DNA from 3 places in the Streptomyces sp. NPDC052101 genome. Region 2 is predicted to be linked to each of the others. Evidence: riboswitches for the same ligand, from Rfam matches in the RefSeq annotation. Region 2 holds a riboswitch; each other region holds the start of a gene.
The links. A riboswitch is a leader RNA that binds a small molecule or an ion and turns the genes downstream of it on or off. The one in region 2 is predicted to bind thiamine pyrophosphate.

Region 1 (3,272 bases), on a different contig from region 2:
GGGGGTTCCGGATACCGAGCCCCGACCCGATCGGCGACCCCAGCGGCATCACCGCCGCACACCCCGCATCCTCCAGCTTCCGCGCCAGCACAGGATCGTCGTTGGTGTACGGCAGCACCGTGAACCCGTCGTCGACCAGCGTCTCCGCCGCCTCCAGCAGCTCCACCGGATCCGGCAGCAGCGTCCGCTCGTCGGCGATGACCTCCAGCTTGATCAGGTCCGTGCCCAGCGCCTCCCGCGCCAGCCGCGCGGTCAGCACGGCCTCGCCGGCGGTGAAACAGCCCGCCGTGTTCGGCAGCACCCGGATGCCCAGCTTCTCCAGCACCGACAGCACCGACCCGTGCACCGAGGCGTCCACCCGCCGCATCGCGACCGTCGTCAGCTCCGTACCGGAGGCGACCAGCGCCCGCTCCAGCACCTCCAGGCTGGGCGCACCGCCCGTACCCATGATCAGCCGCGAGGAGTACGTCGTACCCCCGAGGACGAAGGAATCGTCGGCCATGGCTCAGCCTCCCTGGACAGCGGTGAGGACTTCGACCCGGTCGCCCTCGGCCAGCGCCGTGGTCGCCCACTGGGCGCGCGGGACGACGGTCTCGTTGACAGCGGCGGCCACACCGGAGGGCGCCGGGACCAGCGACCGTACGACGATGTCGAGAGCGGTGCCCGGGACGATCTCCCGGCGCTCTCCGTTGACGGAGATCGAGATGCTCATGCGGGCTGCTCCAGGAGTACGGCGCCGAAGCGCTGCGGCGTGAACGGGCGGGCCTCTTCCGGCAGTTCGCCGTCGGCCAGCAGCTGTGCCAGCACATCGCCGGTGACCGGCGTCAGCAGCACCCCGTTGCGGAAGTGCCCGGTGGCCAGCACCAGCCCGTCGAGCCCGGACGGGCCGAGCAGCGGCGCGTTGTCGGGAGAGCCGGGGCGCAGTCCGGCCCGGGTCTCGGTGAGCGGCAGTTCGGTGATGCCCGGCACCAGCTCATGGGCGTCGCGCAGCAGCTCGTACACACCGCCGGCGGTGACGGTCGTGTCCCAGCCCAGCTCCTCGCTGGTCGCGCCGACGACCAGCTCGCCGTTCTCGCGGGGCACCAGATAGACATGGCCGCCGCGCACCACGGCCCGCACAGTACGGCTGAGGAACGGCGCGTACCGGGGCGGCACCGTCAGCCGCAGCACCTGCCCCTTGACCGGCCGCACCGGCGGCAGCACCGCCTCCGGGACGCCCGCGAGCCGTCCGCTCAGGCTGCCGCCCGCGAGCACCACCTGCCCGGCGCGCAGCTCGGTGCCGTCCGCCGCGGTGACGCCCGCGGCCCGGCCCCCCACGACGTCCAGCTGCTCGGCCCACACCCGGTGGAACGTGACGCCGGCCCGCTCGCACGCGACCACCAGGGCCGCCGCCAGCCGCCGCGGGTCGATCTGGTGGTCGCCGTCGACCCGCAGCCCGCCGCGCACCCCGGGCGCCAGCATCGGCTCCAGGCGCCGGCACTCCCGCCCGGACAGCCACTCCGACTCCAGGCCGCAGCGCCGCTGGAGGGCGTGCAGCTCGCGCAGATGGGCGCGGTCGTCGGCGTCGAGCGCGACCTGGAGGGTGCCGCAGCGGCGATAGCCCAGCTCGTGGCCGGTCAGCTCGGTCAGCTCGGCCGCGAAGTCCGGGTAGCGGCGCGCCGATTCCAGATTGAGGGCGAGCAGGGTCTCCTCGCCGTAGTGCAGTTCGGTGACCGCGGCCAGCATCCCGGCCGCGACCTGCGCGGCCCCGCCGCCGGGCTCGGGGTCCACCACGGCCGTGGCGAGCCCGCGCTGCGCCGCGCGCCAGGCCGTGACCAGGCCGATGATTCCGCCCCCGATGACGAGGACGTCGGACGTATCGGACGTACGTGACGACATGGGCGTCCAGCCCCTCCCTTCGCCGGCATGACCCGGATCAGGTTCGTACGGTCGGAGGCCGCCAGCCTCCCTCTCAGCCCGGTGCGTCCGGGCTCCCGCGAGTGCTTGTACGGTGGCCACCCTAGCCCGCCCCGCACATCACCCGTAAGGGAGCCCTCGCCCAGGGCGGCCGGATCCGGGCCGAGCGCGCGGGCGGCGATGGCGTCGGTACGAGTGTTGTGGAACAGGTCACCGAGCACGCCCGCTGACTGACGCTCCGTCATCTGACTATGGTGATCGGGTGAGCGAGCAGACAGCGCAAGAGGGCATGTCACAGGGGCGGCGCGTGGTCGTCGTCGGCGCGGGCATGGCCGGGGTGCAGACCGCGGTCGCCCTGCGCGAACAGGGCTTCAAGGGCGCCGTCACCGTGCTCGGCGCCGAGCCGCACCAGCCGTACGACCGGCCGCCGCTGTCGAAGGCCGTGCTGCTCGGCACGGCCGAGGGCTCCGCCTTCGACGTGGACTTCGAGACGCTCGGCGTCGAACTGCGGCTCGGCTGCGAGGTGCTGGGCGTGCGCCCCGCCGAGCACGAGCTGGACACCGAGGCGGGCCCGGTGCCGTACGACGTGCTGGTCCTCGCCACCGGCGCCGAACCGATCACCCTGCCCGGCACCGAGGGCGTGCCCGGCGTGCATCTGCTGCGCACCCTGGACGACGCCGAGCGGCTGCGGCCGGTGCTGGGCCGGCGGCACGACATCGTGGTCGTCGGGGCCGGCTGGATCGGTGCCGAGTTCGCGACGGCCGCCCGTGAGGCGGGCTGCGCGGTGACCGTCGTGGAGGCCGCCGACCGGCCGCTGGCCGGCGCCCTGCCCGCCGAGGTCGCCGCGCCGATGGCCGCCTGGTACGCCGACGCGGGCGCCGATCTTCGCACCCACGCGCGCGTGGAGCGCGTCGAGCCCGGCACGGTGATCCTCGCCGACGGCACCCGGCTGCCCGCCGACGCCGTCGTCGTCGGCATCGGCGCCCGCCCGGCCACGGCCTGGCTGGCCGGCTCCGGCATCGAGCTGGGCCCGCACGGGGACGTCCTCGCCGACGCGCACCTGCGCACCTCCGTCGAGGACGTGTACGCCGTCGGCGACTGCGCCTCCTTCCCCTCCGCCCGCTACGGCGAACGGCTGCTCGTCCACCACTGGGACAACGCCCTGCAGGGCCCGCGCACGGTCGCCGCGACCATCCTCGGCGAGACCCCCGCGGTCTACGACCCGGTTCCGTACTTCTGGTCCGAGCAATTCGGCCGGTTCGTGCAGTACGCCGGTCACCACGCCACCGCCGACCGCATGGTGTGGCGCGGGGACCCGACGGGCCCCGCCTGGACGGTGTGCTGGCTGCGCGAGGACCGGCTCGTGGCCCTCTTGG
Region 2 (3,272 bases):
GAATTTGATCTGAGACACTGGTACGGCTATGCCTAAGCCCGGAGAACTCACTTTCGTCGCCCCGCGCGGAGCCCAGAAGCCGCCGCGGCACCTTGCCGATCTCACGCCCGCCGAGCGCAAGGACGCGGTGGCCGAGGTCGGCGAGAAGCCGTTCCGCGCCAAGCAGCTCTCGCAGCACTACTTCGCGCGGTACGCGCACGACCCGGAGCAGTGGACCGACATCCCCGCCGGGTCGCGCGGGAAGCTGCAGGAAGCGCTGTTCCCGGAGCTGATGACCGTCGTACGGCATCTGTCGACCGACCAGGGGACCACGCGCAAGACGCTGTGGCGGCTGTTCGACGGGACGCTCGTCGAGTCCGTGCTGATGCGGTACCCGGACCGGGTCACCATGTGCATCAGCTCGCAGGCGGGGTGCGGGATGAACTGCCCGTTCTGCGCGACCGGGCAGGCGGGGCTGGACCGGAATCTGTCCACCGCCGAGATCGTCCATCAGATCGTCGACGGGATGCGCGCGCTGCGCGACGGGGACGTGCCCGGCGGGCCCGCGCGGCTGTCCAACATCGTCTTCATGGGCATGGGCGAGCCGCTCGCCAACTACAAGCGGGTCGTGGGTGCGATTCGGGCGCTCACCGATCCCGCCCCGGACGGGCTCGGGCTGTCGCAGCGCGGGATCACCGTGTCCACCGTCGGGCTGGTGCCGGCCATCCACCGGTTCGCCGACGAGGGCTTCAAGTGCCGGCTCGCGATCTCCCTGCACGCCCCCGACGACGAGCTGCGCGACACCCTCGTCCCCGTGAACACGCGGTGGAAGGTGCGCGAGGTGCTGGACGCCGGGTTCGAGTACGTCGAGAAGAGCGGGCGCCGGCTGTCGATCGAGTACGCGCTGATTCGCGACATCAATGACCAGGCCTGGCGCGGTGACCGGCTCGGGCGGCTGCTCAAGGGCAAGCCCGTGCATGTCAACCTGATCCCGCTCAACCCGACGCCGGGCTCGAAGTGGACCGCTTCCCGGCCGGAGGACGAGAAGGCGTTCGTCGAGGCCATCGCCGCGCACGGGGTGCCCGTCACCATCCGGGACACTCGTGGGCAGGAGATCGACGGAGCCTGTGGTCAGCTCGCGGCCACCGAGCGGTAATCTGACCCGGTCCACATATCTTCATATCCAGACACCTTCTCCGGACATCTTCATATTCCGACAGGGGAGCGCCACAGCGCTGAGAGTGCGGCGGACAGGGCCGCAGACCCTCTGAACCTCGCCCAGGTCATTCTGGGTAGGGAGTTCGGTCATCACTCAAGCTGTTGCGCCCTGCCCAGATCCCTGGGCAGGGCCGCGTCTCTTCCTGGCCAACCCCCAGGAGGACATCCAGTGCACAACAAGACCTTCATGGCCGTGGCGGTCGGGCTCGGCCTGATCGGCCTGTCCGCGTGCGGTTCCGGCGCGGGCAAGTCGTCCGCGGACTCCAAGACCGTGACCCTCGTCAGCCACGACTCGTGGGCCGTCTCCAAGACCGTGCTGCGGGACTTCGAGAAGAAGTCCGGGTACAAGGTCAGGGTCCTCAAGGACGGCGACGCCGGGCAGGCCGTCAACAAGGCGATCCTGACCAAGGACAACCCGCAGGGCGACGTCTTCTTCGGCGTCGACAACACCCTGCTGTCCCGCGCCCTCGACAACGGCCTGTTCCAGCCGTACACGGCCAAGGGCCTCGACAAGGTCGGCGCCGCGTACCAGCTAGACGGGGACAAGCACCGGGTCACGCCCGTCGACTACGGCGACATCTGCGTCAACTACGACAAGGCCTACTTCAGCAAGCACAAGCTGACCCCGCCGCAGTCCTTCGCCGACCTGGACAAGCCGCAGTACAAGAACCTCCTGGTCACCGAGAACGCCGCCACCTCCTCGCCCGGCCTCGGTTTCCTGCTCGGCAGCGCCGCGCAGTTCGGGGACGGCGACTGGCAGGGCTACTGGAAGCAGCTCAAGGCCAACGGCGTCAAGGTCGTCGACGGCTGGGAGCAGGCCTACTACCAGGAGTTCTCCGGGTCGTCGGAGGGCAGGAAGGCCGGCGGTGACCGGCCGCTGGTGGTGTCGTACGCCTCCTCGCCGCCCGCCGAGGTGATCTACGCCAAGAAGCGGCCCAGCACCGCCCCGACCGGTGTGGCGAGCGGCACCTGCTTCAGGCAGATCGAGTTCGCGGGGCTGCTGAGCAACGCCCAGAACCCCAAGGGCGCCAAGGCGTTCCTCGACTTCCTGGTCTCCAGGGAGTTCCAGGAGGACATGCCGTTGAACATGTTCGTCTACCCGGTGCTCCAAGGGGCCAAGGTGCCCGCCGAGTTCACCGAGTACGGGCCGGCCGCCCAGCACCCCGAGACCATGGCCCCCGGCAAGATCGCCGCCAACCGTGACCAGTGGGTCAAGTCGTGGACCTCGCTCGTACTGAAGTAGTCCCTCGAAAGGACCGCGCGGGGAGCGCGGCGCGGCTCGGGCTGATGGCCCTGCCCGTCGCGTTCTTCGCCGTGTTCTTCGCCTGGCCCGTGGCCGCGATCGTGGCGCGCGGGCTGAAGGTGGACGGCGTCTGGCGGTTCGGCCGGATCACGGATGTCCTCGGCCAGCCGGACATCCGGCACGTGCTGTGGTTCACCACCTGGCAGGCGCTCGCCTCCACCGCGCTCACCCTGCTGCTCGCGCTGCCCGCCGCCTACGCCTTCGCCCGCCTGGACTTCCCGGGCAAGCGGCTGCTGCGGGCCGTGGTCACCGTGCCGTTCGTGCTGCCGACCGTCGTCGCCGGCAGCGCCTTCCTCGCCCTCGTCGGACACGGCGGGCTGCTCGACCAGCTGTGGGGCCTGCGGCTGGACACCACGGTGTGGGCGATCCTGCTGGCCCATGTCTTCTTCAACTACGCGGTGGTCGTACGCACGGTCGGCGGGCTGTGGGCCCAGCTCGACCCTCGGCAGGAGGAGGCCGCCCGGATGCTGGGCGCCTCGCCGCTGCGGGCCTGGCGGAAGGTCACCCTCCCGGCCCTCGCGCCCGCTGTGGCCGCTGCCGCGCTGATGGTGTTCCTGTTCACCTTCACCTCCTTCGGCGTCGTGCAGATCCTCGGCGGCCCCACCTTCTCCACCCTCGAAGTGGAGATCTACCGGCAGACCTCCGAGGTCTTCGACCTCTCCACGGCCGCCGTCCTCACCCTGGTCCAGTTCGCGGCCGTCGGCGCGATCCTCGCCGTGCACGCCTGGACGGTACGGCGCCGGGAGACCGCCCTCAGGCTCGTCGACCCCGG
Region 3 (3,272 bases), on a different contig from region 2:
GTCGGCCGCGACCACCAGGGCGGCGAGCACGGTGGTGACCGGGACCGAGGCGACCAGACCGATCGAGCCCACCAGCGTGCGCACGATCTCCTCTGCCACCAGTTCGCTGTTGGCCACGGTTCCGACACTGCTCTGCGCGATCGAGAACAGCAGGAGCAACGGCAGTGCGGCACCGGCGTAGGCGAGGACGAGGGTGTTGACCACGGAGGCGATGTGGTCGCGGCCGATGCGGATGCCCGCCCGGTACAGCCCTCGCCAGCCCATCGACGGATTGGCCTCGTGCAGCTCCCAGACGGCCGACGTCTGCGTCACGGTCACATCGTCCAGGACGCCGAGCGAGCCGATGATGACGCCGGCCAGCAGCAGACCGCTCATGTCGATCGACGGATACAGACCGTGGATGAGACCGGTGCTGTCGTCCGTGTTGCCGGTCAGGGCCGCCCAGCCGATGAACAGGGAGCCGAGCACACCGATCAGCGACAGGGAGATCAGCGTGCCGAGCACCGCCACCGATGTTCGGGCCGACAGGCCGTGGCACATGTAGAGGGCGATCAGCATGATGGCGCTCGACCCGACCACCGCCACGAGCAGCGGATTCGAACCCTGAAGGATCGCGGGCAGGATGAACAGGGTCAGCACCAGGAAGCTCACGGTGAGTGCGACGAGTGCCATGACACCACGCAGCCTGCCGACCACCACGACGGCGAGCGCGAAGATCCCCGCGAGCAGCGTCATGGGGAACTTCCGGTTCACATCGGCCACCGAGTACTGCAGATCCTTCGGTGCCGAGGGCTCGTAGGCGGCGACCACCTTCTCGCCCTGGTGCAGCTGCCGGGGCTGGTCCGGCTGGACGATCTCGGTGAACGTACGGCCCGTGTCCTTGCCGGTGTCGACCCGGACGGTCGCCTTCTTGCAGGCTCCCTTCGCTTCCTGTTCCGCCGAGGTGCCCTCGGCGGTGGAGGTGTCGCCGGTCGGGGTGTCGCCGGAGGCGTTCACCGACTTGCAGCTCACCTCGACGACCCTGGTCACTGTGGCCTGCTGTGTCTCCCGGTCGAAGCCGACGCCGGTGCGCTTGTGGGGTGGGGCTCCCCCGGGCCAGAGCACCATCAGGCCGACGACGACCGCCGCGGTGAACGGGACCAGGATCGCGGCGATGACCTTGCGCAGATGCTTCGAGACGGGGGCAGCGGGCCCGTGGCTATGGCTATGCCCGTGCCCGTGCCCTTGCGCGTGCCCCTGGCTGTGACCGCTGTCGTCGCCCCCGCTGGATCCCCGCTCGGCACCATGCCCGTCGCCCCCGCCGAAGCCGGCCCTCTGACCGTGACCGGCCCCCGAGGCCGCACGGGTGTGCTCATGGCTCTGCCCGGTGCCGGCCGTCTGGGCGCTGTAGCCATAAGGATCGCCGGCTGTGTGGCCATCGTGGCCGTAGCCGCCGTCCTGCCCCGAGCCGCCTCTGTGGTGCGGCTCGGACGGCCGATACGGGTACTGCTCCATCCTGGTCACCGCCAGATCATTGCAACAACGGCAGGGGGCCCACTGTTCACCGCGCCACATATGACGCTAGCGTGGAGGCACCTTTGCACACGCGGGAGCTCGGAGCACCGGGCTGAGAGGGCGCTGACCTCCGTAGGCGCGATGTTTCACGTGGAACAGGCGATGTTCCGCAGGAAATGTCGACAGACGGAAACCGCTGCGTCGACCGCCGAACCTGTTACCGGGTAATGCCGGCGTAGGGAGTAGGTCTCATGACCAACAAGGACGCACGCACGCCTGCCTCTGTTCAGGACGAGAAGTCCCAGGAGGCCGGGAAGTCCATCGGCTGGCACAAGGCGTACGTCGAGGGTTCGCGCCCCGACCTGCGCGTGCCGGTCCGCCAGGTGCACCTCACCAATGGGCGGGCGGTCACGCTGTACGACACGTCGGGCCCATACACCGATCCACTCGTCGACACCGACGTCCGCAGGGGCCTGCCGCCGCTGCGGGAGAACTGGATCATCGCCCGCGGTGACACCGAGGAGTACGCGGGCCGTCCCGCCCGTCCCGAGGACGACGGGATCAAGCACACCTCGCCGCGCGGCGGACTGCGCAACCTGGACGCGGTCTTCCCCGGACGGCCGCGCCAGCCGCGGCGGGGCCGCACCGGCCAGGCGGTGACGCAGCTCGCGTACGCCCGCCGGGGCGAGATCACCCCGGAGATGGAGTACGTGGCCCTCCGGGAGAACGTTTCTCCCGAGGTGGTCCGCGAGGAGATCGCGGCTGGCCGGGCGGTGCTGCCGGCCAACGTCAACCACCCGGAGATCGAGCCGATGATCATCGGCAAGCGGTTCCTGGTGAAGGTCAACGCCAACATCGGCAACTCCGCGGTGACGTCCTCCATCGAGGAGGAGGTGGAGAAGATGACCTGGGCGACCCGCTGGGGCGCCGACACGGTCATGGACCTCTCCACCGGCCGCAACATCCACACCACCCGCGAGTGGGTGCTGCGCAACTCCCCCGTTCCCATCGGCACCGTTCCGCTCTACCAGGCCCTGGAGAAGGTCGACGGCAGGGCCGAGGAACTGACCTGGGAGATCTACAAGGACACGGTCATCGAGCAGGCCGAACAGGGCGTGGACTACATGACCGTCCACGCGGGCGTGCGGCTGCCGTATGTGCCGCTCACCGCCAACCGCAAGACCGGGATCGTTTCGCGCGGCGGCTCGATCATGGCCGCGTGGTGCCTGGCGCACCACAAGGAGTCGTTCCTGTACGAGAACTTCGAGGAGCTGTGCGAGATCCTCGCCGCCTACGACGTCACCTACTCGCTGGGCGACGGACTCAGGCCGGGATCGATCGCGGACGCCAACGACGAGGCGCAGTTCGCGGAGTTGCGGACACTCGGGGAACTCAACACGATCGCCAAGCGTTTCAACGTACAGACCATGATCGAGGGCCCGGGTCATGTCCCGATGCACAAGATCAAGGAGAACATCGACCTTCAGCAGGAGATCTGCGATGAAGCTCCGTTCTATACGCTCGGCCCGCTGACCACCGACATCGCGCCGGCGTACGACCACATCACCTCCGGCATCGGCGCCGCGATGATCGCCTGGTGGGGCACGGCGATGCTCTGCTACGTCACGCCCAAGGAGCACCTGGGCCTGCCCAACCGGGACGACGTCAAGACCGGCGTGATCACCTACAAGATCGCCGCGCACGCGGCCGACCTCGCCAAGGGACACCCGGGCGCCCAGGAGTGGGACGACGCACTGTCCGACGCCCGCTTCGAGTTC

Region 1: it holds a riboswitch for thiamine pyrophosphate, as region 2 does, so the genes downstream of both, thiO (glycine oxidase ThiO) here and AB0L75_RS15350 (thiamine ABC transporter substrate-binding protein) in region 2, are expected to answer to the same signal.
Region 3: it holds a riboswitch for thiamine pyrophosphate, as region 2 does, so the genes downstream of both, thiC (phosphomethylpyrimidine synthase ThiC) here and AB0L75_RS15350 (thiamine ABC transporter substrate-binding protein) in region 2, are expected to answer to the same signal.

The regions. Positions count from the first base shown of each region.
Region 1 is NZ_JBFAWH010000011.1:11,365-14,636, reverse strand. It holds gene AB0L75_RS20350 (thiazole synthase) at 1-502, opposite strand, end outside; gene thiS (sulfur carrier protein ThiS) at 506-706, opposite strand; gene thiO (glycine oxidase ThiO) at 709-1,878, opposite strand; TPP riboswitch at 1,876-1,987, opposite strand; gene AB0L75_RS20335 (FAD-dependent oxidoreductase) at 2,186-3,272, shown strand, end outside.
Region 2 is NZ_JBFAWH010000007.1:120,194-123,465, reverse strand. It holds gene rlmN (23S rRNA (adenine(2503)-C(2))-methyltransferase RlmN) at 29-1,135, shown strand; TPP riboswitch at 1,188-1,296, shown strand; gene AB0L75_RS15350 (thiamine ABC transporter substrate-binding protein) at 1,367-2,440, shown strand; gene AB0L75_RS15345 (iron ABC transporter permease) at 2,485-3,272, shown strand, end outside.
Region 3 is NZ_JBFAWH010000002.1:680,227-683,498, forward strand. It holds gene AB0L75_RS06720 (YibE/F family protein) at 1-1,494, opposite strand, end outside; TPP riboswitch at 1,576-1,753, shown strand; gene thiC (phosphomethylpyrimidine synthase ThiC) at 1,746-3,272, shown strand, end outside.